DNA from 4 places in the Salinicoccus bachuensis genome. Region 1 is predicted to be linked to each of the others. Evidence: riboswitches for the same ligand, from Rfam matches in the RefSeq annotation. Region 1 holds a riboswitch; each other region holds the start of a gene.

What was found. A riboswitch is a leader RNA that binds a small molecule or an ion and turns the genes downstream of it on or off. The one in region 1 is predicted to bind S-adenosylmethionine.
Region 2: it holds a riboswitch for S-adenosylmethionine, as region 1 does, so the genes downstream of both, RQP18_RS05425 (LLM class flavin-dependent oxidoreductase) here and metK (methionine adenosyltransferase) in region 1, are expected to answer to the same signal.
Region 3: it holds a riboswitch for S-adenosylmethionine, as region 1 does, so the genes downstream of both, RQP18_RS11045 (ATP-grasp domain-containing protein) here and metK (methionine adenosyltransferase) in region 1, are expected to answer to the same signal.
Region 4: it holds a riboswitch for S-adenosylmethionine, as region 1 does, so the genes downstream of both, RQP18_RS11550 (Na+/H+ antiporter NhaC family protein) here and metK (methionine adenosyltransferase) in region 1, are expected to answer to the same signal.

Annotation. Positions count from the first base shown of each region.
Region 1 is NZ_CP138333.2:1,654,397-1,662,411, reverse strand. Features, by position in the region: gene menD (2-succinyl-5-enolpyruvyl-6-hydroxy-3-cyclohexene-1-carboxylic-acid synthase) at 1-1,257, shown strand, start outside; gene menH (2-succinyl-6-hydroxy-2,4-cyclohexadiene-1-carboxylate synthase) at 1,247-2,032, shown strand; gene menB (1,4-dihydroxy-2-naphthoyl-CoA synthase) at 2,036-2,854, shown strand; gene menE (o-succinylbenzoate--CoA ligase) at 2,908-4,311, shown strand; gene yidD (membrane protein insertion efficiency factor YidD) at 4,313-4,555, opposite strand; gene ytkD (RNA deprotection pyrophosphohydrolase) at 4,632-5,090, shown strand; gene pckA (phosphoenolpyruvate carboxykinase (ATP)) at 5,147-6,727, opposite strand; SAM riboswitch class I at 6,879-6,984, shown strand; gene metK (methionine adenosyltransferase) at 7,075-8,015, shown strand, end outside.
Region 2 is NZ_CP138333.2:1,094,097-1,102,111, reverse strand. Features, by position in the region: gene RQP18_RS05430 (CynX/NimT family MFS transporter) at 1-236, shown strand, start outside; gene RQP18_RS05425 (LLM class flavin-dependent oxidoreductase) at 284-1,669, opposite strand; SAM riboswitch class I at 1,776-1,885, opposite strand; gene RQP18_RS05420 (PAS domain-containing protein) at 2,011-3,228, opposite strand; gene RQP18_RS05415 (aminotransferase class I/II-fold pyridoxal phosphate-dependent enzyme) at 3,432-4,688, opposite strand; gene hflX (GTPase HflX) at 4,693-5,931, opposite strand; gene RQP18_RS05405 (glutathione peroxidase) at 6,071-6,556, shown strand; gene hfq (RNA chaperone Hfq) at 6,589-6,783, opposite strand; gene miaA (tRNA (adenosine(37)-N6)-dimethylallyltransferase MiaA) at 6,776-7,717, opposite strand; gene RQP18_RS05390 (alpha/beta hydrolase) at 7,710-8,015, opposite strand, start outside.
Region 3 is NZ_CP138333.2:2,154,868-2,162,882, reverse strand. Features, by position in the region: gene RQP18_RS11060 (hypothetical protein) at 1-21, shown strand, start outside; gene rarD (EamA family transporter RarD) at 125-1,042, shown strand; gene RQP18_RS11050 (hypothetical protein) at 1,115-1,876, shown strand; SAM riboswitch class I at 2,105-2,209, shown strand; gene RQP18_RS11045 (ATP-grasp domain-containing protein) at 2,321-3,286, shown strand; gene RQP18_RS11040 (carboxymuconolactone decarboxylase family protein) at 3,336-3,992, opposite strand; gene RQP18_RS11035 (protein-L-isoaspartate(D-aspartate) O-methyltransferase) at 4,067-4,648, opposite strand; gene RQP18_RS11030 (VOC family protein) at 4,689-5,615, opposite strand; gene RQP18_RS11025 (alpha/beta hydrolase) at 5,694-6,296, shown strand; gene RQP18_RS11020 (HAD family hydrolase) at 6,305-7,147, opposite strand; gene RQP18_RS11015 (AzlC family ABC transporter permease) at 7,244-7,930, shown strand; gene RQP18_RS11010 (AzlD domain-containing protein) at 7,927-8,015, shown strand, end outside.
Region 4 is NZ_CP138333.2:2,267,425-2,275,439, reverse strand. Features, by position in the region: gene RQP18_RS11565 (M20 metallopeptidase family protein) at 1-865, opposite strand, end outside; gene RQP18_RS11560 (AbgT family transporter) at 1,027-2,556, shown strand; gene RQP18_RS11555 (M20 metallopeptidase family protein) at 2,576-3,748, shown strand; gene RQP18_RS11550 (Na+/H+ antiporter NhaC family protein) at 3,903-5,195, opposite strand; SAM riboswitch class I at 5,280-5,379, opposite strand; gene RQP18_RS11545 (thioredoxin domain-containing protein) at 5,547-6,065, shown strand; gene RQP18_RS11540 (helix-turn-helix transcriptional regulator) at 6,182-8,015, shown strand, end outside.

The sequences.
Region 1 (8,015 bases):
ATTGCGGATGTACATGACTCCCTTCCGAACCTGCTCGAGACGAAAGTCATGCAGTGTGCACAGTATCTCAGGGGCTTGGAAATGGGCCCGGTGCATATCAATATACCGATCAGGGAACCACTGATGCCCGACATGACACGGACCGACCTCTTCTTCAGGACACCAAAGGCACTGACCCAGTACAAAACAGTTCCCGAGACGGGCATCCACCTCGATGGCCACGGTATTGTGCTGATCGGGGAGACGGTCGAAGAACTGGATGCCATCACGCCGATCCTGGACAGGGACAACCTGACAGTGATCACGGATCCCCGCCAGCATATCCGGCGGAACCTGGCAGGTGCCATCACGCACCAGGACCTCATCTTCAACAGCATGCACCCCGATCAGTTCGAGAGGCTTGAGCGGGAAGTCGACTTCATCGTGCGTATCGGTGAACCGCTCACATCGAAGGCGACCAACAAATTTCTGGCACAGTCGGCTATTCCACAGTATCTGATCAGTGAGCACCAGACACTGAAGACATTCCCTGTGGCACCGAAGGAAGCCTATGTGGGCACCATCAGTGAAATCGTGAAATCGATCGAATTCTCATCCGGCAGCACGGGTCCCAAGGCTTGGCTGATGGCACTCGATGCCCGTATCAGCAAAAGGATCGAAAAATATATCGCGGACTATGATGATGAAGGGCGCTTCATGTATGAAATCATCAGACATACACCGCCGCAGCGTGCAGTATTCCTCTCCAACAGCATGCCAATCAGGGATGGGGAGCGGTACGACCTGGACAATACCCAGAGGATATATGCGAACAGGGGCGCAAACGGCATAGACGGCGTCGTCTCCACAGCGCTCGGCATGGCTGTGAAGACGCCGCTCACCCTCGTCATCGGGGACATTGCGCTCTACCATGATATGAACGGACTGATCATGTCGAAGCTTGAGGACATCGATATCAATATCATCGTTTTCAACAATAATGGGGGCGGCATATTCAGCTTCCTGCCCCAGAACGACAACCAGGAACATTTCGAGCGGCTTTTCGGCACCCCGCTGGATCTTGATTTCAGACACACCGCCGAGCTGTACAATTTCAACTACATGCACACGGACAAGGTCGAAGACATCACGAGCGGGCTCATGAACCGGAAGGGCCGGAACATCATAGAAATTAAGACGGACAGGGTGACGAACGTCGAATCCCATCAGGATCTGCGCAGACAGATTGAAGACGTGGTGAAATCTGTTGAGATTTAACCATCGATTCTCCAATAACGGTAAAAGCCGGACGATCCTGCTGCTGCATGGATTCCTGGCCGACATGACGAGCATGGAAGGACTGGCGTGCGACCTGTCGCCACACTTCAACACGCTTACAGTCGACCTTCCAGGCTTCGGCGGCACCCCAAGTGCCGGCATCGATTATGGCATGGAGGATATTGCGGAGGGCATCCGTCAGCTCCTCGTATCTCTGGATATCCAAAAGGTGGATATACTCGGCTATTCGATGGGGGGCAGGGTCGCCCTGTCCTTCATCGCCAGCCATCCCGAATATGTCAAACGTGCCGTTCTGGAGAGCAGTTCTCCCGGCATCGCATCGGACGAAGAGCGGGAGGCGCGCCGGCATGCTGATTACAGGAGGGCAGCACACATCAATGAAGACTTCACTGCATTCGTCGACAGCTGGGAGGACATGGGACTGTTCAGCAGCCAGCGGGACCTCTCAGCAAAGACTCTGGAACAGCAACGACTCAACCGTCTGTCCCAGCAGCCGGAAGAAGCGGCGGACAGCCTGGTGAAGTATGGCACAGGCGTCCAGCCGTCCTATTGGGGAAAGCTTGGAAATATCGATCTCCCTGTACTGCTTCTGACAGGCGGACAGGATGAGAAGTTCATAGCGATCAATTCCAGAATGTCACAGCTGCTCCCGGATGCCCGCCTTGAAATCATCGAGGGGGCGGGGCACAACATTCATATGGAAGCCCGCGAAAAATTTGGTACAATAGTAATAGATTTTCTACTAGGAGGATGAAGAATGGCAAGAGAATGGAAAACACTCAAAGAATATAGAGAAATCAAATATGAGTTCTACAATGGCATCGCCAAAGTGACGATCAATCGTCCGGAAGTAAGGAATGCATTCACTCCGCTGACGGTCACTGAAATGATCGACGCATTCACACGGGCACGGGACGACCAGAATGTTGCGGTAATCGTCCTGGCAGGTGAAGGCGATATGGCGTTCTGCTCCGGTGGAGACCAGAAAGTGCGCGGCCATGGCGGCTATGTCGGGGAAGACGAAGTTCCAAGACTGAATGTACTGGATCTTCAGCGTCTGATCCGTGTCATTCCGAAACCTGTTGTAGCCATGGTATCCGGATATGCGATCGGTGGCGGCCATGTGCTCCATGTGGTATGCGACCTGACAATCGCTGCAGACAACGCACGCTTCGGTCAGACCGGCCCGAAAGTCGGTTCCTTCGATGCAGGCTACGGCGCCGGATATCTGGCACGCATCGTCGGCCACAAGAAAGCGCGCGAAATCTGGTACCTGTGCAGACAGTACAATGCAGAGGAAGCACTGGATATGGGTCTCGTAAACACAGTGGTGCCACTCGAAGAACTGGAAGACGAGACGGTCCAATGGTGCGAAGAGATGATGGCACATTCACCAACGGCACTGCGTCTTCTGAAAGCGGGCATGAATGCCGACTCCGATGGCCTTGCAGGCCTGCAGCAGATGGCAGGGGATGCAACGCTGCTCTATTACACTACAGACGAGGCAAAAGAAGGCAGGGAAGCTTTCAAGGAAAAAAGAAAGCCTGACTTCGGACAGTTCCCAAGATTCCCATAAGCATTTACCAGCAGCCCATCAGATGATGGGCTTTTTTAAAGGTGGAATAGATTATGTACAATTGGCTACAATCCCGTGCCGGGGAGATGCCGGATAAGCCGGCAGTCATTTTCGAAGGCACTGAGGTGACCTTCTCGGAACTGTATAAAACGGCAGTGGAAATGAAGGGCCGCCTCGAATCCCTCGACCGGCCGCGCATTGCCCTTTTCATCGGCAACACTCTGGATGCAGTGTACGCCATCCATGCGGCCATGCTTGCCAACATTGAAATTGTAATGATCAATACCCGTCTGACCGGAAGGGAGATCGCAGCCCAGCTGGATGACATCGGAGTGGATACGATCGTGGCGACCGAACCTGTCGACCTGGAAGGGTACAGGGTGTATAAATGGGAGGAGATCCAGAATATGGCATCCGGCTCCAGAGAAAGCAGAAACGCCTCCGGCAGTGATGTCCTGTCGATCATGTTCACATCAGGGACAACGGGGAGGGCGAAGGCCGTCACCCAGACCTATGATAACCATTACGCTTCTGCCATGGGCTGTGAGAGGCGTTTCGGCTACACCCGGGACAGCATATGGATGAACATCAACCCCATATACCATATATCAGGGTTCTCCGTCCTGTTGCGGTCGGTGATCCGAGGCTGTACCATGGTGCTCATCGAAAAGTTTGAAGAGGAGAAGATATGGAAAACCATCGCGGAATATGGAGTGACCCACACAAGCATGGTGCCCATCATGCTGAAGCGGCTGATGAAGTATGAGATGGCCGAACATAGGCTGGAAGGCATACTCCTCGGTGGTGCCGGTGTAACAAAGGATATTCTGGACAATGCACTTTCCATGGGACTGCCGGTCTACAACTCATTCGGCATGACCGAAACATGCTCCCAGATTGTCTCCATTGCACCGGATGATCCAAAGATCCTTGACGGCACGGTAGGGAAGCCGCTCGATAATATAGATATCGTGGTCGACAGCAGCAATGATGGTGAACTCCTTGTACGCGGTGGACCGATTACGGGTGGCTACCTGAATGCCGAGATGGAAGTCTCTGATGGGTATTTCAGGACCGGGGATATGGGCCATATCGACGAAGAAGGATACCTCTATATATTGGACCGGCGGAAAGATCTGATCATCAGCGGGGGTGAGAACGTCTATCCGAAAGAGATTGAGGATGTCATCAATACCCATCCCGGAGTCGTGAATGCTGCGGTCGTCAAAAGGAAGGACCAGGAGTGGGGAGAAGTGCCCATCCTGCTCGTTGAACTGGCCAATGGGAGGCGCTTGGAAGATGAGGAAATCATGGCCCATCTCAAGCGGCATCTCGCCAGGTACAAACTGCCGAAGGAGATACACCGCGTCGGGAACATCATCATGACTTCGACAGGCAAGGTGTCGAGAGCCCGGAACCAGCAGATCTACAACATCAAAAGGAGCAGCAACCGTTAGGTTACTGCTCCTTTTTCTCATAGTTCTTCGGGTTCAGGGGCACCGGATCATAGCCGCCCGGATGGAAGGGATGGCACTTGAGGATCCGCTTCACTGCCAGATAGCTCCCCTTCAGGGCACCATGCTCCTGAACTGCCTCGATTCCATAATTCGAACATGTCGGATTGAACCGGCAGCTCGGGGGGAACATGGGGGAGATTGCCTTCTGATAGAACCGCATCATATATAGAATCACTGTTTTCATTTTAATCACCACTATAGCATTTATAACTATAATGATATAGGGTACACTGGGTTTAAGCAAATTTGGAGATGATAGGATGCTTGAATTTAAAGACCGCAGCAACCGGAAAGTGACGCTCGAATTCGAATATACCAGGGATATGGATCACATTTTGGCCATCTGTGTGATGGATGGTAAATATCTGTTCACCGACCATAAGGTGCGGGGTATAGAATTTCCGGGGGGCAAGATAGAGCCGGGTGAGAGTGCGGAGGAAGCGGTGCACAGGGAAGTGTTCGAAGAGACGGGCGCAAGTATCGGAAATATGCGGTTCATCGGTGTCTACACCGTCCATGGCAGCAAGCCTTTCGTCAAAGGCGTGTATCTAGCCGAAGTAGCGGATATGTTTTTCAAGTGCGAGTACATGGAGACATATGGACCGGTCCTGTACACGGCAGTTGAAGACATACCGGAGGAGCGGAGGAGCTTCCTGCTTGCAGATCCATGCATCGACTACCTGTATCGGAAAATCCGGAATGACGATCAAACCACATGAAGGAGCCGGATATCAGATTCTACTGATATCCGGCTCTTTTTCGCAGTATTATTCCGTTATAGTGTAAAGCCGCCTTCTTTGGCGATGTCCTCGGATTCGGCGCCGAACTTTTTGAAGTTTTCAATGAATGATTTTTTGAGCTCATTGGCTTTCTCATCATAGGCTTCTTCGGAAACCCATGTATTGCGTGGGTTCAGTATCTCTTTCGGGACACCTGCCACTGAAGACGGGATGCTGAGGCCGAATACGGAATCCTCCTCAAAGGCATTGAGTGCGAGTTCACCGCTGATGGCACGCCTCACCATGGACCGTGTATATTTGAGGTCCATGCGCTTGCCGACACCGTATTCGCCGCCACTCCAGCCGGTGTTGACCAGGTATACATCCACATTATGCTTATCGATCAGACCTCCGAGCATATCCGCATAGGTTTTGGCACTAAGCGGCAGGAAAGGTGAACCGAAGCATGTTGAGAATACAGGCTGTGGCGTAGTGATGCCGCGTTCTGTACCGGCGAGTTTTGATGTGAACCCACTCAGGAAGTGGTACATTGCCTGATCCCTCGTCAACTTGGAGATCGGCGGCAGCACCCCGAAGGCATCTGCAGTCAGGAATATGATCGTGTTGGGATGTCCCGCCACGGACGGGATGCGCGCATTGTCGATATGGTCGAGCGGGTAGGCGGCACGTGTATTCTCCGTCAGTGAACCATCATCGTAGTCCGGGTTCCCATCCTCATCGAGGACAACATTCTCGAGCACCGAACCGAACTTGATCGCCTTGAAGATTTCAGGTTCCTTCTCAGGAGAAAGGTTGACCGTCTTCGCATAGCAGCCCCCTTCGATATTGAACACGCCGTTTTCATTCCAGCCGTGCTCATCATCACCGATGAGTTCGCGCTGGGCGTCCGCAGACAGCGTCGTCTTGCCTGTACCGGAGAGGCCGAAGAAGAGGGCGACATCCTTGTTTTCCCCTACATTGGCAGAGCAGTGCATGCTCATTACGTCCTGCTCGGGCAGCAGGTAGTTCATAATCGAGAAGATGGATTTCTTCATCTCTCCCGCATATTCCGTGCCACCGATCAGTATGATGCCTTTTTCGAGGGACACGATGACGAATGCTTCCGATTTGGTTCCATCGGTCTCAGGGTCGGCCTTGAAGGTCGGTGCAGAAACGATCGTGAACTGTGGATCCATGCCGAGGGCTTCTTCCTTCGTTTCCGGACGGATGAACATCGTACGCGCAAACATGCTGTGCCAGCTGAACTCGGTCACCACACTGAGGTTGAGGCGTGTCCTTTCATCAGCGCCTGCATAGCCGTTGAAGACGAAGACCTCCTCCTTCTCCCCCAGGTAGTCGATGACCTTGGTGAACAGATTGTCGAAGACCGTCTCCGAGATGGGCTGGTTGACCTCACCCCAGTCGACCTTGTCCTTTGATACACCATCTTCGACGATGAAGCGGTCCTTCGGGCTGCGTCCGGTATATTTGCCCGTTTCAGCACGCAGCGCACCCGTCTCCGTCAGTCTGCCTTCTCCCCTCTTCAAAGACTTTTCGACCAGCTTGGATGTGGAAAGCTGGACATGCGAAGTATCCTTAGCCACCAGATTTTGAATGCGTTCGGAATGGTTTACCATAATTATTGCCCCCGTTTTATGTAGTTTACAAAGTAATCAGGTACTTTCACGAATTAGTATAACACATTGATAATTGATGTGACATAATAATTGTAAAATATTATTACCTTGATTTGATTCCCATCATCTAGTATATTATATGTTAAGTTATCTCTTATCAAGAGCCGGTGGAGGGAACATACCCGACGAAACCCAGCAACCTCTTTTCAACAAAGAAAGGTGCTAAAGGATGCAGAAGTTATTCTGATCGATAAGGGGAAGAGCGGAGCCTTTTCTCGTATTATTGGGAAAAGGCTTTATTTTTTGCTACTGGGAGATAGCTAATAATCATAAAGGAGATATTTTTAATGGCAGAGCGTAGACTTTTTACTTCCGAATCCGTGACGGAGGGACATCCTGATAAAATTGCGGATCAGATATCGGATGCAATCCTGGACGAAATACTGAAAGGGGACCCCCATGCCCGGGTCGCCTGTGAAACTGTAGTGAATACAGGCATGGCACTGATCGTCGGAGAAATAAGCACGAACACCTATGTGGACATCCCGAAAATAGTGAGGGAGACGGTGAAGGATATCGGTTATGTCCTTGCCAAATATGGCTACGACTACAAGACGATGTCCGTCCTTACCGGAATAGACGAACAGTCCTCCGATATCGCCCAAGGGGTGAACAATGCTGTGGAGACGAGGGAGACGGATGCCGTATCCACCGGAGCGGGGGACCAGGGGCTGATGTTCGGCTTTGCATGTGATGAGACTGAAGAACTGATGCCTCTGCCGATAGCATTGGCCCATAAGCTGTCAAGGCGCCTGACCGAGGCGCGCAAGGAGAATATCATCGACTATTTGAGACCGGACGGCAAGACGCAGGTCACTGTCGAATATGATGAGAATGACCAGGTCAAGCGGGTGGATACGATCGTCATCTCGACACAGCATCACGAAGAGATTGAAAAGGAGACGATCCAGCGGGATCTGCTTACGCACGTCATCCGTGAAGTGGTGCCGGCCGAACTGCTTGATGAGGAAACGAAATATATCATCAATCCGACGGGACGCTTCGTCATCGGCGGCCCGCAGGGGGACGCCGGACTGACCGGACGGAAGATCATCGTCGATACTTATGGTGGCTACGCACGCCATGGCGGCGGGGCCTTCAGCGGCAAGGATCCGACCAAAGTCGACCGCTCTGCAGCCTATGCAGCACGCTATATCGCAAAAAATATCGTTGCTGCGGGGATCGCTTCCAAATGCGAAATCCAGCTGGCATACGCAATTGGGGTCAG
Region 2 (8,015 bases), 560 kb from region 1:
TATTCTTCGTCATGCGGACCGGCACTGTCGAACAGTCTTCACAGCTGTCTGCAATGGCACAATCCATCGGCTATCTCATCGCAGCGGCCGGACCGCTGTTCCTCGGTACCCTCTCCGAATTTGCGAATGGCTGGGCAATCCCGCTGATCGTGCTGATGAGTGTGGCAGTGATGGTTGCACTCCTCGGCCTCTATGCCGGACGGCCTGAGAAGATTGATTTTGAAGAAGCAAACTGAATATCAACAGACGCAATCCCCGATGGACATGTCCATCGGGGATTGTTTCATATGCTGGATCGTGAGAGCGAAGCCAGCCGCTTTGCAGGATGATTTTCGGGAATCCTTGGACTTCCCTTCCCGAACAGGTTCTCCCTCAGTGTGGACGCCTCGTACTCTTTCCTGAAGCTGCCTCTTTCCTGGAGGACGGGGACGACGAGTTCTATGAAATCCTCGAATGTCCCGGGAGAGTGGGCCTGGATGATATTGAAGCCGTCTGCATCCCCTTCATTCGCCATCGACTCGAGTGCATCGGCGACCTGTTCCGGCGTACCGACCACTTTTGTCGCCCCGATGCCGAGACCGTGATGCAGCACCGCTTCCCTGACCGTCCATCTCCTGCTCGTACTCGCCACCGTGTATTTCTGCAGAAATCCATGGGAAGCATCGGTTCTAATGTTTTCCACATACTGGTCGGGGTCATACCCGGAAAAATCGATGCCTGTATGGCCACTCAGCATGGACAGCGTCCCTTCATAGCTGACGTGGGAAAGGAGTGTTTCATATTTCTCCTGTGCCTCCGCTTCCGTCCTGCCGACAACCGGTACGATGCCTGGGAATATTTTGATGTCTTCAGGATTTCTCCCGGCTTCAGATGCCCGTCTGCGGATATCTGATGTGAATGATTTCAGCTCCTCCAGATTGCTCGCTATGGTGGTGAAGAGCGCCTCGGCATGCTTGGCGGCGAATGCCCTGCCCTTTTCGGAGGCTCCCGCCTGGAAGAGGACCGGTGTACGCTGGGGAGATGGTTCGACCACATGCATCCCCGGGACGCTGAAGAACTCCCCTTCATGACTGATCGGATGGACCTTCTTCGGATCTGCATAGACGCCGGTTTCGACATCCGCTTTTACTGCATCCTCCTCCCAACTGTGCTCCCACAGTTTATAGACGACATCCATGTATTCATCCGCCCGTTCATACCTCCTGTCATGCTCGATCTGATTCGCAAGGCCGAGATTCACCGCTTCGCTCTTCAGATACGACGTCACGATATTCCATGCCACACGTCCCTTCGTCAGATGATCCAGTGTCGAGAAGTCCCGTGCCAGTTTATAGGGTTCGGCATATGTAGCCGAACATGTCGCAGCAAAGCCCAGATGTTCCGTCGCTGCCGCCATTGCTGAAATCTGGAGCATGGGGTTATGCAGGGGGACCTGGACGGCATTTTCAATTGAAGTGTCGGGGCCATCCTTATAGACATCATATATGCCGAGCACATCGGCAAGGAACATTCCGTCAAACTTGCCGGCTTCAAGCAGCTTTGCAAGATCCACCCAATAGTCGAGATCTCCATGACGCACCCCCTGGTCCGCTTCATGCCTCCATAATCCCGGGGAATGCGGGGCGACAGTGTTCATCGTAAAACCATTCAGCCGAATCTGCTTCTTCATAGATCATCTCTCCCTTTACAGTATTCATCGAAAAAACCCATCAAAAAAGTAGGAAATTAAAAATACCCCATCCAATGAGGAAGAGGTATTAGGCAAGAGACGCTCCTCCTCATCTTCCAAGCATGACGCTTGTTGGAATTGGCACCGTTCAACTTTTGAAAGTGGGGTTGCCGCAGGATCTCAGGACCAATTTCCTCCCCTGGCTCTTGATAAGGAATATATTCAATTTAGAGTTAAAAGCTATGATATCAGCTATATAATTTTCTGTCAAATTCAAATTTTTAAATATTTTAGTTCCATGGGATATATCCATGAGGGGAAGAGACGGACGTCAGCCCCCATCACCTCCGTTTTGGACTCGGGCCGCGTTTTACTTCCCTCGGCAATTCGAAGAACGGCTGGATATCCTGCACGTATTCGAGAATGCCCATGAAGTCGCCACTTTCATCGAATACAGCCTTATATGTGACATGGACATACTTGTCCTTCTTTCTGAACCACATCGTTTCTGATTCCTTTTTCCTCTTTTTCAGGTCATGGATGATGTGCATCACCTTCTTCGTACTTTTCGGCGGATGGCAGTTGGCAACGTTCCTGCCGATGGACAGTGGTGTACGTATGAACATCATCTCACCTGATTCCACAATGTCATTGAAGTATTTGAAGAGTCCATTCCGATCGACAAACGTGATTTCGACAGGAAGATGATTCAGTATCAGGTTCGCTTCCTTCGCTGTCAGATAGCCCCCGCCAAATTGCATGTGGACCGTATCATCCAGGGACTCGGACTGATTCCGCCTGTCGTATCCACTTCCATTCTGATACTTGCCCACGGAATCTATCGCATATCCGAATGCCCTGCTCTCCGCTGCAATCGCCGTCCAATCCCGCTCTTTGAACAGGGACTGTGTCAACGGTATGAGGAGGTATGTTTCCTCGAGCATCATTTCCTCACACGCGTCCTTCAGGTCATCAAACGATCTTCTTACATGACGGAATTTGATGTCGTCGATCTTTTCCGTCCGTTTCCTCAAAGCCCGGAGCAGAAGGCGGATGGTATCGTGCTGCGCCCACATCTTCCGCGGGAGTGTATAGATGCCGCGGCGCTCGAGAAGTGGAAAATAGAGTTTCTCCTTCCTGTTGAAGTGGCAGTTGATATCCTCGAACCGAATGACTTCTGCGATGAGCGTGTCCACCATCGTCCGCTCCCCTGCCTCGTAGCACTCGAGAAGGTGGCCGATGATTTCCAGCGATCCGGAAAGCAGCCTGTTTTCCTTCTTCAGTATGCGAAGTGGATGACTGCCATCTTTTGATACATGGATATCAGTCAATGATTTACGATGGATGTGTTCATGGATATCGAGAAATTCCCTGACATCATATATGGAAACCTCCTTTTCCACATACTTCACTTCCATTATCGCACCAAGCATTTCACCCGGTTCCATTTCCTCCAATGCCGCGCTGAAATCAGCCATCACGCTCTCCACCGGCTCTCCCCGGTTCATCCTGAGCAGCAGAGATCTTACTTTGCTGACGTCCGTTGTTGCCATGGACATGCAATCACCCCTTCAAATTTTTCTCTTCCTTTTAAACATGTATCATCAATACATCTATTATATGACATTTCCCCCTCCCGGTACCGCCTGTTTCAAATCGTTAACATTTTTTTCGCTATTGCGAGATATTTTAGACACAAAAAAGCGCCCTTCAAAGTTTCCACATCTTCCGTGGCTCCTTTGAAGGACGCTTATCGGTGTTTCTATACCTGTATCATGCCCTTCTCCCGCATTTCGAGAAGAGCCGTTTCGAGCGCATGGACGACATGCTCGAAGACGAGGCCGCCCTGGACGAATACAGTGTAGGGTTCCCTGATCGGCCCGTCTGCGCTGAGTTCGAGGGAGGCGCCCTGGACGAATGTTCCGGCGGCCATGATGACCGGATCCTCATATCCCGGTATGTCGCTTGGCACGGGAAGAAACTGTGAATTGACGGGCGAGGCCTTCTGTATCATCTGGGTGAAGGTGACCATCTCCGCCTCCGTATTGAAGGACACGCTCTGGATCAGATCAGTCCGTTCTGCATCCGGTGCCGGATCTGTCGCAAGCCCCGCCTTCGACAGCAGGTGACTCGTCAGTACTGCTCCGTTCAGGCTCTCCACCACCGCATGCGGCGCCATAAAAAAGCCCTGGTACATGTCAGTGTTGGCGTTCAAACTCGCCCCCATCTCCTTGCCGATGCCGGGCACGGTGAGTCGGTAGCTGATCCGCGTGATGAGGTCCTGATCCCCTGCGATGTAGCCGCCCATCCGGGCGAGTCCGCCGCCAGGATTCTTGATTAGACTCCCGGCGATGACATCCGCGCCGGCCTCGACCGGTTCGCGGGTCTCTACAAACTCGCCGTAGCAGTTGTCGACGAAGACGATGATGTCCGGATATTCCGCTTTTATCCTGCTGATCATCGCCTCCATTTCACTGATGGTCAGCGACTTGCGCATGCTGTATCCGCGGGAGCGCTGGATGGCGACCATCTTCGTCCGATCTGTTATGGCATCCATGATCGCCGCTTCATCAAACCGGTCATCCACGAGATCGATGGACCGGCAGCCTACCCCCTTCTCCCGCAGGCTGCCGACGTCCCGATCGGAACTGCCGATGACCTTGGCAAGCGTATCGTAGGGTTCGCCGCTGATATAGATGAGCTCATCACCCGCCTCGAGCAGTGAGAGCAGGACCAGGCTGATGGCGTGGGTGCCTGAGATGATCTGGCTTCTGACGAGCGCATCCTCACTCCTGAAGACCATACGGTAGATCTCTTCAAGCTTGTCCCGTCCAACATCATCATATCCATAGCCTGTCGTGCCGGAAAAGTCGCTTTCGGCCACCCCATTCTCATGGAAGGCATGCATGACTTTCTTAAAATTTTTTCTTGCGATCTTTTTGTTTTCCCTGATGATCGGATCGATCTCTTCGATTGCTTCCTCAATCAGGCGACTGATATCTGTTTCTGTATACTCCACGCGGTCATGCCTCGTTTCTTTCTGAAATTCTCCGGCTCCATGAACCGGGTGGTTCGTAGCCTTTCAGCCTGTATGTCCCCGCTTCTTCATCAAGCTCCTGTTCATCGACGATGGTATACCGCTTGAGGTCGTAGATCTTCTGGGGTTCGGACATGGGCAGCTCGGCTTCATATTCCTCCATATATTCCTTCATGAACCCTTCGAGCACCTCCAGGATATCCTGGGGCGGCATGTCCTTGTTGACATAGGCATGCGGCTCACCTGGTGTGTAGTACCGTCCGTCATCGATGTCCGTCTTGTTGAAGAAGACGATGGAAGGGATGTGCTCCATGTTGAGCTGGGCCACAAGTTTCTTCACGGTATCGTAATGGGTTTCCAGATTTTCCGAGCTATTGTCAATGACATGGATCAGAAAGTCGCTGTCGGCCGCTTCCTCAAGCGTGGACTTGAAGCTTTCGACCAATGTCGTCGGCAGGTTCTGGATGAATCCGACGGTATCGGACAGAATGCATTCGAATCCGGAAGGCAGTGTAATCTGCCTTGTTTTCGGATCGAGTGTGGCGAACAGGGCATTCTCCTCATACGTATCACTTTTCGCCATCGTGTTGAACAGAGACGACTTCCCGGCATTCGTATAGCCGATCAGCGAAATTTTGACAACCTGGTTGCGGTTCCTCTTTTCACGGTATCTCTCACGATGGGATTCCACGACTTTGAGCTGCTTCTTTATCTCCTTTATCCGCTGGTTGATGTGTCTGCGGTCGGTTTCGAGCTTCGTCTCTCCCGGCCCCCTTGTGCCGATGCCGGCCCCGAGGCGGGACAGGTTGATGCCCTGGCCTTTCAGACGCGGTACGAGATACTGCAGCTGGGCAAGCTCTACCTGCAGCTGCCCGGCCTTCGATTGTGCCCTCAGGCTGAATATGTCCAGTATGACCTGTGTACGGTCGATGACCTTCGTATCCATGACCGCCTCTACTGCACGGTTCTGGCTGGCCGTAATCTCGTCATTGACAATCGTATAGTCTATCTCCTCATCCACATCATAGCTTTCACGTGTTTCCGAGAGGAATCCGGTACCGACATAGGACCTCGGATCCTTTGTCGTACGGTTCTGGATATGGACACCGATGATTTCGATGCCGACCGATTCTGCAAGGCTCCGAAGCTCCTCCACTTCTGTCTGAATGTCTTTTCTTTTCGGTGTGTTCACTGCGATGATGACACCTCTATATGTGTTTGACACTTGAGCACCTCCTACGTTACTTTAATATATCATACCCTTTTTGCTGAACGGATAGAGATGTTTTTGTTTAGCATGGGAGTATTTTGTCTAAATAAGTTATATATTTGTGTTTCTCGCTTTTAGAAAGGGGTCCAAAATCATGAAGACGCATCTATATGATATAGAAGTCCATGATGACACCGGTACACCGATGCGTATGGCGGACTTTGCGGGCAAAGTCATACTTATCGTCAACACAGCAAGCGAATGCAGTTTCCGCAACCAGCTTTCGGAACTTGAATTTCTCTATCAGAAATACAGGGATGAGGGGCTCGTCATACTCGTCTTCCCTTCCGATGATTTCATGAATTCGGAACCGCTTGATGCCACCGCCGCCAAGACCCACTACCGTAACGAATACGGCGTGACGTTCCGGGTCATGGAGAAGACGGAGGTCAAAGGCGACCGGATCCATCCCCTGTTCAAATATCTGACCGAGGGCAGAAGCGGCCTGTTCACCAACACTGTGAAATGGAATTTCACCAAGTTCCTCATTTCAAGGGAAGGCCGGATCGTGAACCGGTTTTCTCCGCAGAAATCGCCCATGGCACTTGAAGAGGACGTTAAAAAGGTGCTGAGAGGCTAAAAAAGCATCCCATTGCGATGGGATGCTTTTTGCTATTTTGTAAATGTGCTGATGGCATGCTTGTAGATCAGATGGTTCTTGCCGCCGGAATGGAGTTGGATAACGAATTTATCAAAATCGATGACAGTGCCCCTCATCTGAAAACCATTCACCAGAAATACGGTAACCTCGACTTCGGACTCCTTGAATTCGCTGAGAAACTTATCCTGTAGATCGCCATTAGTCATTTTTCTTTCTCTCCTTCATCTGTAGGAATTGATATATATCCTCAAATATTATATCCATATTCACTGAATCAAGATCATACCACTTTACGGGGAGCTGGTTTCTGAAGAAGGTCAGTTGCCGCTTGGCATACTGTCTGGTATGCTGCTTGATCGTTTCCTTCACATCATTGAGGGATGCCTCCCCTTCGAAGTACGGGAGAAATTCCTTATAGCCGATAGCCGCGCCCGCTGTTTTCGATAGTGACCGGCGCTGGAACAGGTTCCTCACCTCATCCTCGAGCCCCATCTCGAACATCTTTTCGACACGTGCGTTGATATTGCTGTGAATCGACTTCCTATCACGTGTCAATCCTACTATAAATGTATCATATTTCAACTCATCTGTGTAGCCGGGGCCTATTCTGTTGCTGATCCTGTCACTCAGTTCATGCTTGACCAGGGCGCGGATGACACGCTTGCGGTTGTTTGGATGGATCTCCTCGGCAAGCTTCGGATCGATGGATCTGAGGCGGCTGTGGAGGATCGGCGTCCCCAGCTGTTCGAGGCGTTCTGTCAACGCCCGCTTCTCCTTGTCGTCCTCATCGTCAAATTCATATCCATAGATGAGCGCCCGGATATAGTGACCCGTCCCGCCGACAATGAACGGTACACGGCCGTCTTCGTGGAATTCGTCTATGATTTCGTCCACATGTTTCTGGAACTGGTGCACTGAAAATGTGGTATCCGGGGGCATGACGTCGATCATATAATGCTGCACGCCGTCCATCTCCTCGTCGGTGATCTTCCCTGTGCCGATATCCATTCCCTGATAGACTTGCATCGAGTCGCCACTGATGATTTCGAGGTTGAACCGCTTTGCGATTTCAACACCGAGCTTGGATTTCCCGATGGCTGTGGGTCCCACGAGTATAAGCAGTTTCTTCTTTTCAGACATGTCTCATCACCCATTCCAGTAGTCTGTTGTAAACCTGTTCGCGATTCTTTTCAAACAGGACTTCGTGCCGGCTGGTATCATACAGCTGTACGGTCACCGTATCCGCATACTGCCTGTAGCGGCGCGCAAGCTTCCTCACGTCGGCCCCCCTGTTGGAGAACGGGTCTTCCTTGCCGCCGATCAGAAGTATGGGCGCCTGCGGATCCAGCTTCTTCAGGCTCCGGTGCTTCCGGCTGAGCCTGACATGGCGAAGTATTTCGGAAAGTGCCCGGTTGCTCATCAGGAATCCGCAGTATGG
Region 3 (8,015 bases), 500 kb from region 1:
CGGCGGATGCACCAGCCATGAATCCCCGCCCAAGATTGAAACATCTGTTTCAATCTTATTTTTTGTCTTGAAATAATATTTGAGAGGAGTAAAATTGCTGTAATGCTTAAAATGAGGTGAAGACGTGAGTGAAAACAGCAAAGGTATAATTTTTGCCCTCGGGGCGTATCTGATATGGGGGTTCCTGCCCATCTACTGGAAGCAGGTTGAACATATCTCCTCCTATGAACTAATCGCACACAGGGTCCTGTGGGCCTTCGTATTCATGATTGTATTCATCCTTGTCACCAACAGGATGCACCTGTTCTACAAGGACCTGAAATTCATCTTCCGCGACAGGAAGAAAATCGTTGCACTGTTCGCCGCTTCGACTGTCATCACCACCAACTGGCTGTTGTACATCATCGCGGTGAATAACGGACATATTCTGGATGCAAGCCTCGGCTACTACATCAATCCATTGATCAGCATATTAATCGGTTTCGTCATCCTTGGAGAACGGTTCTCAAAGTCACAATGGATGGCAATCATCATCGTCTTCCTCGGTGTTACATACCTGGCGGTGGGTCTCGGCTCCGCGCCATGGATTTCTCTTACCCTGGCGCTGTCGTTCAGTATCTATGGTCTGATCAAGAAGGTCATCAATATGGACGCGGTATTCGCACTGGCTGTTGAAACGTTTGTCCTTGCGCCATTCGCCCTCATATACATACTGTTCCTTGAAGGCAGTGGCGGGGGGAACTTCGGCATCAATGCAGACAGTCTGGTCATGATCGGCACAGGGGTGATTACAGCCATTCCGCTGCTCCTGTTCTCGCTCGGGGCCCAGCGCATCCGCCTGTCCCTGATTGGCATCCTTCAGTACTTCGCGCCGACGATCATGCTGCTGATCGGTGTCTTCATGTATGACGAAGCATTCACGGACATCCATACAGTGGCCTATATCCTGATATGGAGTGGCCTTGCCATCTACACCTTCAGCCGCATCCAGGAGATGCGCAGGCAATCGGGAAAGAAGCCGAGGCGGCGTGTCAGCCACTAGCATATTGTTAGTGAATTGAAATGATCCATGATATGATTTATGAAAAATCAGCGTTCTAAGGAGCAAGGGAATATGAAGGTTTCAAAATATCTGTTCGCGACCCTCACTGCAACAGCCATTCTGGCCGGCTGCCAGGAGGAGGAAACGCAGGATAATATAGATGAAACATCAGAAGAGGCGACACAGGAATCGCGCGAGACGGAGCGTTCATTGTCTGATATAGAGACGGACGATGAAGCACTTTCTGCAGTCGTGGAGAAGGCCGGGGAAATTGAGAGCTATCAGGCTGTCCTTGATCTTGAGGCGGTTGTCGATGGCGGAGCGCCGGAAATGCTTGAAGCCGATGTACGGTTCAAGGACGGCGACCCGCCATCACTCCATCTGAAATCTGAAGGCGAGGACCGCACGATTTCCAAGGATGGAAAGACGTACTACAACAATGGCACGGATTGGATCGATATTTCTGATTCCGTCGGTGCCGAGCAGCTCTATCATGTGACGTACGAAAATGCAGTCCTCTCGTTTGCGGATATCAAGGACGAACTGGAATCTACAGAGGAGGACGATCAGGTCATCTATACGATTGATGGAGAGAGTGAAGAAGTGTTCAAGACATTCGAAACGCTCTTCGCCGTGGAATTCGGTGCCATCGATACTTCTGCCATACAGAATGATGTAGAGATTGTGGTGGGTAAGGAAGACGCGCTCATCCAGTCCATCGATTATGATGCCGAAGGTGAAGATGCCGAAGGGGATTATGCATTGTCAGGCGATGTCGAATTCACGTCATTCAATGATGTTGGTGAAATTGAACTGCCGGAAGCGGTGAAGTAATAAAAAATATCCTCCGGGACCATGGTCCTGGAGGATATTTGCTGTTTGCGAAGTTATATATCTTCTCATGGGCTCTATCCACCCGGAGAGGGGGCAAGCACCATGCGGATTGCTGCAGTGTTCTCTTCCGTGTTAACCGCATCCTTTTTGAATTTAGGCTGTTCCTATTGACTATCCATGGATTATGGCATAGAATATTCTTTAACCTATCAACTTAATATGAATTGATTCTTATCCAGAGAAGCAGAGGGAGATGGCCCGACGAAGCTTCGGCAGCGGGTTCCTTATGAATACTGTGCCAATTCCATCAGGTCTGTGCCTGGAAGATGAGAAGAGATATAGATTGTCAGAAGCTCTTTTCCTATCCGAAAAGGGCTTCTGTCTTTATAGGTGCAGCATACGCAGATAAGTTGTGTTTTATGAATACTGAAGGAGTGATGTAGCATGGCTAAAATATATGTACTGCACGAAAACCCTGAATGGACCGATCACCTTTTCAAGCGATTGGATGAACTGGGGCTGCCCTACGAGGACTGGCTCCTGTCAGAGGGCAAGGTGGATCTGACTGCAGAGCCGCCGGAAGGGGTCTTCTACAACAGGATCAGCGCATCTTCACACACACGGGGCAACCGTTATTCTCCGGAGCTCACGAATGCTGTCCTTGCGTGGCTTGAGTACCACGGGCGTACGGTAATCAACGGCAGCCGGGCCCTGCAATTGGAAGTGAGCAAGGTGTCCCAATACCTGGAGCTTGAAAAATATGGCGTAAAGACGCCGAATACCGTGGCTGCTGTCGGCAAGGACCAGATCCTGGAAGCGGCGAAACGGTTTGAGGGGAAATCCTTCATCACGAAGCATAACCGTGCAGGCAAAGGTCTCGGTGTCCAGCTGTTCGATTCCATCGAAGCCCTTGAAGCATATGTCGGAAGCGAGGCATTCGAGGAGCCGGTGGATGGTGTGACACTGCTCCAGGACTACATCAAATCACCGGACGCCTCCATTACGCGCTGTGAATTCGTCGGTGGTGAATTCGTCTATGCCGTCCGTGTCGACACGTCCGAAGGATTCGAACTGTGCCCGGCGGATGCGTGTTCCATAGAGGATCTGTTCTGTCCGGCAGGGGAGCAGGAGGAAGAAGGCACCCCGAAATTCAGGATCATCAAGGATTTCCACCATCCGATCCTTGAAAATTATAAGAAGGTGCTCGCAAACAACGGCATCAATGTTGCAGGCATAGAATTCATCCAGGATGAAGACGGAAACCTCTACACTTACGATATCAACACGAATACAAACTACAACAGTGATGCAGAAGCCGAAGCCGGCCAATACGGCATGCTTGAACTTGCGAAGTTCCTTGGCCGTGAGCTTGAAACGGTAGGGAAAGAGGAAGCGGGCAGCCATAGATAGATGATATAAAAATACCTCATCCATATTGTATGGATGAGGCTCTTTTCATCTATTCATCATAGGCGTTCAGTGCATTGATGCCGTGGGCATATGCCGAACCGGCTTTCAATGTTGTTGCGACGAAGATGGATTCGGCAATCTCCTCTTTCGTGACATTCATCTTTTTAGCATTTCCCGTATGGATTTCGATGCAATATGGGCAGCCGGTCACATGGGCGATGGCGACAGCGATGATTTCTTTCTCTTTTGCTGTGAGCGCGCCTTCCTGCATGGCAGCAGCATCGAACTGCTGGAATGCCTTGTTGATTTCAGGTGTGACCTTATTGAGCTGTGCGAGGTTCTTCAGGTCCCCTTTGGCATAGAGGCTGTCGTCTTCGTTTCCATCATAGGCATTCAGTGCATTGATGCTGTGGGCATATGCTGAGCCTGCCTTGAGGGCAGTGGCGACCATGATGGATTCCGCCATCTCCTCTTTGGAGCCGTCGAGCTTCTTCAGGTTCTTGACATGGATATCGATGCAGTATGGGCAGCCGGTCACATGGGCCACTGCCACAGCGATGAGCTCCTTCAGTTTGGCAGGGAGTACGCCTTCCGCCATCGCTTTCTGGTCGAACTGTCCGAATGCTTTTGCGGCTTCCGGGGCAAGCTTGTTGATTTCACCGAGGCGGTTCTTGTAGGACTGTTTGTAGAGTACGTCTGTCGTCATTTCATATCCTCCTAGTATGTATTGTTATACACTATATAGTATAGCAACAAATACATCAAGGGAAGTGGGACGGACTATTCTTTATCTTTTTTGAGCCTGACGAACCTTACATGTTCGATGAAGGAAGTATTGATTCCGCCATCTTTGTCCTTTTCGACGAGCCTGAGTTCCTGGTCGAACGTGTCACCGACGGGGATGACCATCTTTCCGCCGGGCGCCAGCTGGCTGACGAGGACAGGGGGAATTTCCTTGGCGGCGGCAGTCACCATGATCCTGTCATATGGCGCGTGTGCCTCCCAGCCGAGGTTGCCATCCCCATAGTGGAAATGGATGTTGGAGAATCCCTCTGCAGCCAGTTTTTCCTTGGAGCTGTCATGAAGTGCCCTGATTCTTTCGACCGTATACACGCTTGCAGCAAATTTTGCCAAAAGTGCCGTCTGGAAGCCGGAACCGGTGCCGACCTCCAGCACCTTGCTGTCGGATTCAAGGTCGAGGCGGAGGGTCATCTCAAGGACAAGGGAGGGCTGGGATATCGTCTGCCCATGCCCGATGGGGAAGGGCACATCCATTCCAGCTTCCTCCTTATGCCGGTCCATGAACCTGCTCCGGTCGAGTTCGTGGAAAAATGCTGTAATCTCTTTTTCGCCGTATTTCATGGCATTCACCTTCCTTTTGGATGGATGTCCTGGAAACTATTCAGCTCAGAGGTGTCAGATAGGCTTCGATCAGGTCGCGGTTTTCCTCCAGATCGGGAGGCAGGGAGAGGTTTTTTCCCAGTGATTCGACCGGTTCATCAATATCGAAGCCGGGACCGTCTGTGGAGACCTCCACCGTAATGCCGCCCACAGTCGTGATGTAGAGCGCCTTGAAATAATAGCGGTCGACGATGCCGGAATTCTTCCAGTTCTCCTCATCGATACGCTCCTCGATTTCAAGCAGCTCGGCCTCATCTTCGACACGCAGTGAAAAGTGGTGGACGCTTCCATACCCCTCCTTCTCGAGCTGGCTGTTGCGCTGTTCGATGACATAGACGCTGTCTTCACCGACCTTGAGTTCCGCTTCTGTCGCATCGTCATTGAAGTCACCCTGCACGGTACCGCCGAGGAGCTCCAGGAACTGGACCATCGGCTTCACGTACTGGACGGTCACCTCGACGGCCCCTATGGATGTGATGGCATGCGCCCGGGGGATGTCCTGATGCACATTGGGTGTGGTGTGTTCACTGCTCTGATCGATCATCAGTGCAAGGCGCTGCTTTTCATGGTCTTCGAATTTCATGAGGGTCCTGCCGAACTGCTCAATGATGCCTTCATGATAGACGCCATGTGCCTCGAAACGGTCCCTGAAGAACTCGAGTGCCTCCCTTGAGGGCACGCGGAAATAGGTTCTGGAAATGCTGTTGGTGCCCGCCTGGAATTTGGGTGCGTTCACTATTTCAAAGAATGTGATGTCGGAACCGGGTGTCCCCTCATGGTCTCCATAGAACAGATGATACATGCTCGTATCATCCTGGTTCACAGTCTTTTTGACGAGACGCAGACCGAGGATGTTCGTATAGAAGTCATGATTGTCGAGGATCTCCCTTGTGATGGAAGAGACGTGATGGATGCCGAGTACTGTCATGGATATCGCTCCTTCTGAGTCTATTGGTATTATTATATAATAGTAATAGGGTAAACTCTAATAAAGGAGGGCATCACAGTGAAGCATCTATTTATAAAAGCGAAGAACAAAAGGGAAAATACGCTGATACTCTTCCATGGCAGTGGCGGCAGGGAGACGGATCTCCTGGAAGTTGCCGCGATGGTGGACGGTTCTGCGAACATCCTGGCATTGCGCGGGGATATCGAGGACAGTGGACAGGTGCGCTTCTTCAAGCGGGATGGAAAGGGACATGATGAGGAAAGCCTCAGGAGCGAAGGGGAAAAGGTGGCCGCGACATTGCGTGAGCTCGCCGGGGAGTATGGCCTGGACCTCTCGAAGGCGGTCTATATCGGCTACTCGAACGGTGCGAATATGGCGGCCCATATGCTGCTCAATCATGCCATCCCGGTTGCCGGGGCGATGCTGATGCATGGGGCATACAAAAGCGAACAGATGGGCAGTGTGGATCTACTCGGAAAAAAAGTGCTGATGACAGCCGGAGCCCGGGATATGGTCGCTACAGCGGGAGAAGCATACCAGCTGAAGCGGCACCTGGAACTGAAAGGGGCATCGGTGGATGTGAAACTGACGGATGGCGGGCATGAAATCGTCTCGGAAGAGCTGATGGAAGGGCATGTCTGGTATCTGGGGGTGAAGTGAGGCAGGGTTCACTTCAAGTACGTCTCTTCCAGATAGTGTTTGAGGCCGTCTTCATCACATGTGAATTCGGTGATATCATCAGCCGCCGCCTTGACGGCTTCCGTCGCATTTTTCATGGCGGTCCTGCGCCCGGCCTTCTCGAACAGGGGCAGGTCGTTCATCGAGTCACCGATCACGTGGACATCCTCGAAGCTGATGCCGAAGTGTTCGAGCAATGTACCGGTTCCGGTCGCCTTGTCCCGGCCCTTCAGCATGATTTCGGCATTGTGTACACTTGTCGTATACAGCGCGTAGTCGGAATCATCCTGACGGGCTTTCAGGTAGTCATACCATTTTTTTATCTTTTCCATATCCGTACTGAAGAAGAACAGTTTGACGACATGGTCGAGCGGCAGTTCCTCGACCCACTGGGTTTCGCTGTTCATCGTATCCTGGGCAAACCGGTATTCGAAATCCTTCATCGTTTCGGGCTGGTCCCGGCTGATGTCGGCAAATGAATATTTCTGGTCCTGAAGAAGCGTCCGGCTCGAGTTTTCAAGCGTGTGTACTTCATAGTATATCTCCCGCTCCCGCGCGTCTTCGATCATCTGCTGGACGAAGCCCGGTTCGAAGGAAGCGGCATCGACGAGTTCATCTCCAACATAGATGCCCATGCCGCTCGCAGCTACATAGCCATCAAGTGGACATTGTTCGGGCGTGATGCTGATGATTTCATGGCTGGTCCTGCCCGTTGCAAAAAAGATATGCATGCCCATTTTTTTTATTTCGGCCAGTGTCTCCACCAGGTTGAGGGAAAACTGTCCGCTGTGATCCAGTATGGTGCCGTCCATGTCGAGCGCCAATGCTTTCATCTTCTTTCACTCCATTATCTTTTTATTGGTCTGATATTCGTTTTCACGTATGTTAAAATATTCATATTGTTTTATTATTATAAATGTGGTGATATTGTGACGCAAACAGCTTTCAAGAGATCCATCATGGATGGAATGACGATCGGCATGGGATACCTTCCCGTTGCGGTCGCATTCGGAATCACTGCAAAACCGCTGCTCTCATTTTTCGAAACGGTGCTGATGAGCTTCATGGTGTACGGGGGCGCCAGCCAGTTTCTGGCACTCCAGATGCTCACCTCAAGCGGGGCGTTGGCCATCGTCATTGCGGTATTCATACTCAACTCAAGGCACTTTGTAATGGCGTTCAAGGTCAACTACGACCTGAAGCACGAGTCGTTCCTGAAGCGGCTGCTCCTGTCATCCTACGTGACGGATGAATCGTTCGCGGTCACTGCGAACAATGATGAAGACCAGCATACATTCACAAACTACTTCGCCACGTTCTTCATCGCCTACGCCTTCTGGGTGGCTTTTTCCGCAGTCGGCTATCTGGCCGGAGAATGGATGAGTGAAGGGGTGATCCTGGCGAGCGGCATCGCCCTCTATGCATTGTTCATCGCGCTGCTCATACCGGCCGTCAGAGTCCATTACAAGTACGGCATCGTTGCCGCCCTTGGGATGGTGATGCACTATGTCCTCGGCACCATCCCGTTTGTGCCTTCAGGCATCGCCATCGTTGCTGCCATCCTGCTTGCCGCACTCCTTGGTGTCATTCTTGAACGACTGGAGGTATTCAATTGATACTGCTCATCGTCGCTCTTTTTGCTGTCACCATCATAACACGCATACTGCCGGCATTTATCGTGGGCAAGTTCTCCCTGCCGGA
Region 4 (8,015 bases), 610 kb from region 1:
TCACCGTTTCGGGGAATGCATCCGAATATTCGAATGAGACTTTCAGTCCGCGGTTCATTGCTTCATCGTGTGCAATGGTGATGATATCCGCCTTCAGCTGCTCGAGCTCCTTTTCATGAAGGGCGCGGATGGTCAGCGACAATTCGCCTGCATACGCCGCCATCCCGAAGTCCCGCTCTCCGACATCCACATTGATGATTGTGGCAAGCAGCAGGCCACGGCTGCCTTCGGTCAGTCTTGGAATTTCACTGATGAGGTGGGCAATGGAGTGGGCTGGATTGATGCCATCCTCCGGCGTGCTTGCATGGGCGGGCTTTCCCGTCATTCTGATGACCATGCCTGTGGAGGCGCACTGGAGATTTCCGTCTTTTATATTGATCGACTGGTATGGCATGCCGCTCATGTTGTGGCAGCCATATATCCTGTCGATGTTCTCGTCCCTCAGCAGAGGGAGGCACTGCTTTGCACCGTCACCGGTCTCTTCGGCAGGTTGGAAGAGGAAGAAGATGCTGTTGGCACTGCCCATCTGGTCGACTTCAAGTGCGAAGGCGGCAAGGGTCGCTGCATGGCCATCATGGCCGCATTTGTGTGCCTTGTCCGGAACTTTAGAAGCCCATGGAATATCAAGGGTCTCCGCCATCGGCAGGGCATCGATATCCGCCCGAAAGGCGATGTTGACGCCGTCGGTACCGCTGCGGTATGCAGCATAGAACCAGCTGCCATGGTCGACGATTTCCAGGGAAGTATGTGCCGTGATGAAATCCATAAGGTGCTGCTTCGTCCAGGCTTCTTCATTGGAAAGTTCCGGATGTGCGTGCAGCTCATGCCGCAGATTTCTGGCAAGTTCAAAATTTTTGATGTCCATGTCTCCACTCCTTATCAGGACTTGTAGATCTTTAGGAAAACTTTAGCATGCCGGCTGCCATAAGTAAATTTATGATTCTTCTGAAAATATTCTTGTGCTTTACCTTCTTGTTTGTAATAATGTTATTTATTGTTTGAAAATTTTAAAAAGGGAAGGTAACTATGGAAAATAATCAGAAGAGGGGAATCTTCAACCGTTTCCTCGATGTAGTCGAAAGGGTGGGAAATAAACTTCCCGATCCGATCGTACTCTTCATCATACTGATGTTTACGATTCTCGGCGCCTCATTCATTGGAGGCATGCTCAGGTGGGAAGCGGTAAACCCCGCTGACGGTGAAACAATCCAGGCGGTGAACCTGCTCAACGGCGAGGGAATCGTCCGCATCTTTACAGAAGCAATAACGAACTTCAGTGAATTTCCACCCCTCGGCATGGTATTGGTCGTCATGATCGGTATCGGAATGGCCGAGAAATCAGGATACTTCGAGACGGCGATGAAACGTGCCATCGAAGTATCACCACAGAAACTCATCCTGCCGGCCATCATCCTGGTCGGCATCATCGGCAACGTGGCCGGTGACGCTGCACCGATCATCCTGCCACCGATTGCGGCGATGGTCGTCATGAAGCTCGGCTACCATCCATTCGTCGGACTGGTCATGGCGTATGCCGCCTCCCTCGGTGCATTCGCGGCCAACATCATCCCGGGAATGACCGAAGCGCTGGCGCTTGCATTTACAGAGCCCGCCGCCCAGCTGATCGACCCCGACTATACAGGCAGCCTGCTGATGAACTACTACTTTACGGCAGTGGCCACTGTCTTCCTGCTCATCATCGTCTATTTCGTGACGAAGAAGATCACAGTGCCCCGCCTCGGTACATATGAAGGCATGGAGAAGGCCGACCATGAACCATTGAAACGGGAAGAAGTCGTGGCCCTCAGATGGGCGAACATTTCCGCACTTCTGACATTCATCGTCTTCATGGTATTGCTGCTTCCGGAGAATGCGATCTTCCGCAATGCAGAAACGGGCTCCATCATACAGGACTCCCCGTTCATGAATTCGATCATATTCATATTGACGATATTTTTCTTCGTCCCAGGCCTCGTCTATGGGCTCAAGGCGGGCACGATACGCTCGACGAGGGACTTCGGCAGCATGCTTGGCGATGCCATGGGCACAATGGGCAGTTATATCGTCCTTGTATTCTTTGCTGCCCAGATGCTCGCCTACTTCAGCTGGAGCAACCTCGGCCCGATCATCGCCATCAAGGGGGCGAATGCCCTCGAGGCGGTGAATGCATCTGGCATTCCGCTCATCATCGGGTTCATTTTGCTGGCGGGGCTCATCAACCTGCTGATCGGCAGTGCTTCGGCAAAATGGGCCATCCTGGCACCGGTATTCGTACCGATGTTCATGCTGCTCGGCTATGACCCGGCATTCACGCAGATGCTCTATCGTATCGGGGATTCGTTCACGAACCCGATTACACCAATGCTGCCATATCTGCCGCTCCTGCTCGCGTTTGCACAGCGCTATGACAAGAATGCCGGACTCGGCACACTGCTGTCAGCCCTGCTGCCATATTCGATCGTCCTGTTCTTTGCTTGGACGATACTGCTCATCGTATGGTATCTGCTCGGCATACCACTTGGTATCGACGGGCCGATCTACCTGCCTGAATCTTGATAATTGAGGAGAATGGAAAATGAATCTGCAACAACAGATTGAAAATGTAATGGAAGAAGTAGTCACATGGCGCCGCACGATGCACAAGCATCCGGAAATATCATTCCATGAACATTGGACAAGCGGCTATATAAAATCAGAACTTGAAAAAATGGGGGGTGTTGAAATTTCCCAGCCGACGGAAACGAGTGTCCTCGGCATCATAAGAGGGGCGAATCCCGGCAGGAAAATCGGCCTCCGTGCAGACATCGATGCCCTGAAGATCCAGGAGGAGCGTAGGGATATAGACTTTGCCTCCACGAATGACGGCGCGATGCATGCATGCGGCCATGACGGCCATGCTGCCATCCTGCTTGGGGCCGCCAAAGTGCTCTTGCATAATATCGAATCCCTCCATGGGGAAGTCTACCTGATCTTCCAGCATGCTGAAGAGGAACCGCCGGGCGGTGCACAGGAAATGGTCGCAACAGGACTCTTCGATGACCTCGACTTCATCTATGGCCAGCATCTATTCACACCGATACCGACAGGGAAAATCGGCATCACGAATGGACCGATTACATCAAACTCCGATACTTTCGACCTGAAGATCCAGGGGCGGGGCGGCCATTCCTCCCAACCCGAGAACTCGATCGACCCGATCGTCATCGGCGGCCAGATTCTGAACCAGTTCCAGACGATCATTTCACGAATCACCTCGCCACTCGATTCCGCAGTCATCTCGACGACGAAATTTCATTCCGGCAGTGCGAAGAACATCATCCCGGACAGTGCGGTGCTCGAAGGCAGCATCCGCACCATCAATGACGAAACACGTGAAACGGTCAGGGAACGGATGGAAAAGGCGATCGACGGCGTCTGTGCCATGTATGGTGCAACCTACGACTTTTCATTCAACTATGGCTATTCCGCGGTAGTGAATGAAGACACGGTTACAGACAGGATCAGAAAGATGGCTACAGAGGAATTTGGAGATAAAGTATTTGAATATCCGCTCGCCATGGGCGGGGAGGACTTCGCTGCCTTCTCCCGCATCATCCCGGCAACCTACGCCTGGATCGGCGCAGGGAACAGGGAGAAGGATATGGAATATCCGCACCACCATCCGAAGTTCGGCATCGACGAAGACAGCTTCATCGATGGCGTGAAAATGATGGTCCATACTGCGCTTGAAATGACACAGCCTGAATAGTTTTGAAGTGAAAGAAAAAACCTGATCCTCAGAGGATCAGGTTTTTTTGGGTGAATGGGGGTGCTGTTTTACTCAACTTGCCGTCGTTCGACCTGCGATGGTCGATTCACAGCAGAGCCTCTCTCCAATCACCCGGCGTTCTTCATTCATCCCATCACGCATTCAGTTTCCTCGGGAAACCGATGAGTATCGCGATGATGCCGCAGATCAGCAGCATCGCGGGATAGATGGAGTATGGAATCATCGCGACTGGAGAAATGGCAGCCAGTCCTGCCGCGGCAAGCATCTGTCCGCCGTAGGGGATGAGCCCCTGGAAGGCGGCGGCGAAGATGTCGAGCACACTCGCCGACTTCCTCCGGTCGACACCATATTCGTCGGCAATGTCCCTGGCCAGTGGCCCGGTGATGATGATGGAAATTGTATTGTTGGCTGTGCTCAGGTCTGTTGCACTGACGAGTGCGGCGATTCCGAATTCCGCACCCTTTCTGGAACGGATTCTGCTGGTGATGAAGTGGAGCAGGTAGTCGATGCCCCCGTAGTGCTGGATCAGCGCAATGAGCCCGCCGATCAGGATGGCGATGATGGCGATGTTCTGCATGTTGCCGATGCCTTCCCCGGCAGCGGCGACGAATGATGTGAATGTATAGGAGCCGTCAAGGACGCCGACCAGACCGGCAAATACGATGCCCCCTGCCAGCACAATCAGTACGTTGACACCGAGCAGGGCGATCACCAGGACGGCGAGATAGGGCAGGACCTTGACCAGGCTGTAGTCGAGATCTGTCGCAGGTGTTGTGGTCTGTCCGGATGAAATGAACCAGAGTATGATGACCGTCGCGATTGCGCCCGGCAATACAATGAAGAAATTCGTCTTGAACTTGTCGGCCATTTTGACTTCCTGGGACTGGGTGGAAACGATCGTCGTATCGGAAATGACCGACAGATTGTCCCCGAACATGGCGCCGCCGATGACCGTGGCAAGTGCCAGTGCGAGTGGCAGGTCCGTCTGTCCGGCAATACCGATGGCGATGGGGGCGAGTGCCACGACCGTGCCTGTAGATGTCCCCATTGAAATGGAGATGAAGCAGCAGATGATGAACAGCCCGATCAGCAGCAGGCTGCTCGGCAGGAGTGACAGGCCGAGATTGACTGTGGATTCCACAGCGCCCATGTTTTCTGCAACCTGTGAGAATGCACCGGCGAGCAGGAAGATGAGCACCATCAGCATGATGTTCTCCCGGCCGGCACCTCGGGTCAGGATGCCGATCTTTTCATTCAGCCGGTCTTTCGGTTTCAGGAACATCGCTGCAACGATGGCGATGATGACCGCAACTGTGATCGGCATTGCCTGGAAGTCCCGGGCGATGATGCCGGTACCGATGAATAGGGCAACAAAAACAAGCAGGGGGAGCAGTGCAAGCGGATTGCCCCGTGTATTATCCTTCATGATGGAAAGCCTCCAATGGTTTGATGATGATTATGAGAAACAAAAAAGCCCACTTCATAGAAGAAGAGGGCAGGAATACATCTCTTCTTATCTTCAAGCATTGCGCTTCTGGAATTGGCACAGGACCGGTTGGGCTGTTGCCGAGGCTTCAAAGGGCCAGTCCCTCCACCTCTCTGGATAAGAATCATCTCAATTTAATTTAAGACAAACTTTACCGCCTTTTCCCGGCACTGTCAACAGGGGGAGGCGCTTTATTTAAATAATTCAGAGCACAGCATGAATGAATCTTCACAACCATTGCGAGTTACTCTATACTTGAATGACAAAAGTAAAATATTGGAGGGGAAGACCATGAGTATGGAATATGCACCACCTTTGAGCTTTGGCCGGGATGGGGCGAAAAAGCACGTTGAAGTGTTTCTGAATACCGCCTGCCCGTACTGCGTGAACTTTTTCCTGGCGGCTCATGAAGCTGTGATGCCACGTGTCGAAGCGGGGGAAGTGAAGTACACCGTGAAGCACTATGACAAACCGAAGGTGAGGCTGCTTCACGGAACGATAGCGAACCTTTTCATAGACTACAACCAGCCGAATGAAGCGTATGAAATCATGAAGTCCCTGTTCCTTACACAGGGTGAATGGGCGCATCTCGACAGCGGCGAAATAGAACAGATGATGGAGCAGGAGTATGGCTGTCAGGAGCAGCGGAGTACGATGAACCTGAGCCTCGATATTACGAAAGAGGCACTGGAGCGTTCAATTTCAGTTGTTCCGACTGTTTTCATCAATGGTGAGAAACTCGAGTTCGACAGTAGGAGCCCTTCCGAAGAAATCGGGAAAGCACTGGTGAGAGCACTTGACACAATTTGAATTCATTTCCATCTATTCTACATGTTTCTAGTGTCTCTGGGTAAAGGTTTAAGTAAACCCTTATGTACGTTTCGCCATACTGGTACAACCCAAGATAAACTGCACTGGAGATGGTAATGATGGCTTCAGCAATCGAATTGTTGGAAAAGGTCCAGCAGACATTTGCTTCACAGTATGGATTGACATTTTTCCTCACCGACAGGGAAGGGGAGGTGCTCACTTCGGTCGAAGGCGACAACAGACTGTGCAGTACAATGCTGGAAGAAGGACTATTGAACGAAATGGAAAATATACTCAAGCATGGTGGGCGCATCAACCGCCCGCTCATGTATGAGATATCCTCGGGCATCCATATCATGGCAGCGCCTGTCATGGATGGCGAGGGGACGTCCCACTATCTGTGGGCAGGTGTCCTGGTGGAACAGGACACAGAGGCCGACACGCAGGACGAAGCATATGAGACGGTGCCCGTCCTCGACGAAGACAATAGAAGCGAGTGGCTCCAGCTTGCCGGCAGGATCGCTGAGGTGACTGCATTATGCCTGCAGCAGACCGATGTCACGCCATTGTCCAGCCTCAGTCTCGACAGGCTCAGAAAATCTGTGCAGCAGCATGAGGCGGCGAGTGCCGAACTCTTTTCGCAAGTGACTGAAGATGGTGGAGAAATCGAGTTCCTGGGGATTGCCGAACAGACCGGGGAGGATGTCTATACTGTAACCAACATCATCGGGAAGGAAGCCGGGACACTCAAAGGGAAGCAGTTCATCGTTGGGGAAGGATTCCTCGGAAGGACTGCCCTGACGGAAGCGCCGGGATACTGGGAGGACATCGGCCGGGACAGGCGGTCTAGGATATTCTCCTCCCTGGAGCAGCGGCCACAGCTTCTGTTTACAGACACGGCACGGATGCACGATGGTTCGGTCGCTGTGCTGTTCGGAGGCAGCTTTTCGAAGAAGCGGGCAAGTGCTTCAACGAAGACGCTCATGCAGATGACCTCCATACTCACTGAATCGAGCCTGCTGGTGGAAGGGCTGCGGGAAGAGAATTCACAGCAGCTGTCCCGTCTGACTTCACTTGTGGAGATATGCAGGCTGATGGCCTCCACCCCGGATCCGAGGCGTATGATACTGATTCTGCTCGACATCAGCATCAACCTTGTCGAAGGGCCCTTTTCACTCATCCTCATCAGGGACAATAAGAGTGGAAAGGGGAAGCTCGTCACCCGGGGGAGCTACGACGGGGAAGTCAGCCAGTATGTCAGATCGATGATGGAACGGACACGACAGCTCTCGCAGCTGCCTGATGAAACAGATGGAGAACCTTATGTCGTCACCCTGCCGAACGGACAGCAGGCGATAGAATGCCCACTGGCATACGGCAATGAAGTGCAGGGGGTCCTTTCAGTCGGCATCGGGAATGCAGCAGAACTCGACTTGCAGGAGCACATTGCATTCCTCCAGACCCTCTCCATCATCGGCGGCGTCTCCCTCCAGCTCACCGGCCATAGGGAAACACACGTTGAAGAAGAGAAGTCGGAAGCACTGCACCTGGCCGTACAGGAAATGGACGAAGCAGCATATGCCCGGTCGAAGGAAGCGGCGGAACTCGCCGCCGTCATCACAGCACGCCTCGAATTTTCGGAAACGTCTGCCCGTGCTGTCGTCAGAGCATGCCAGCTCTCCCACTATTCACCTGACTTCATACGCAGGATATTCCCTGAAAGTGATACAGCTTCAGTAATGGAAACCGGTAATGCCATACTCCAGCATCGCGACATCCCACGTACGGACAGCACGGATGTTGCCGGATATATATATGCCCTTTGCATCGCCTATTCCAAAAACGACAGATTGGAAGATGCCGAAGCTCTCCCCCGTATCGATGAAGAGGCACTGGATACTTTCCTGTCGCTCGTCAGGACGACACACGTCAGTGAAGTGGAATTCGACC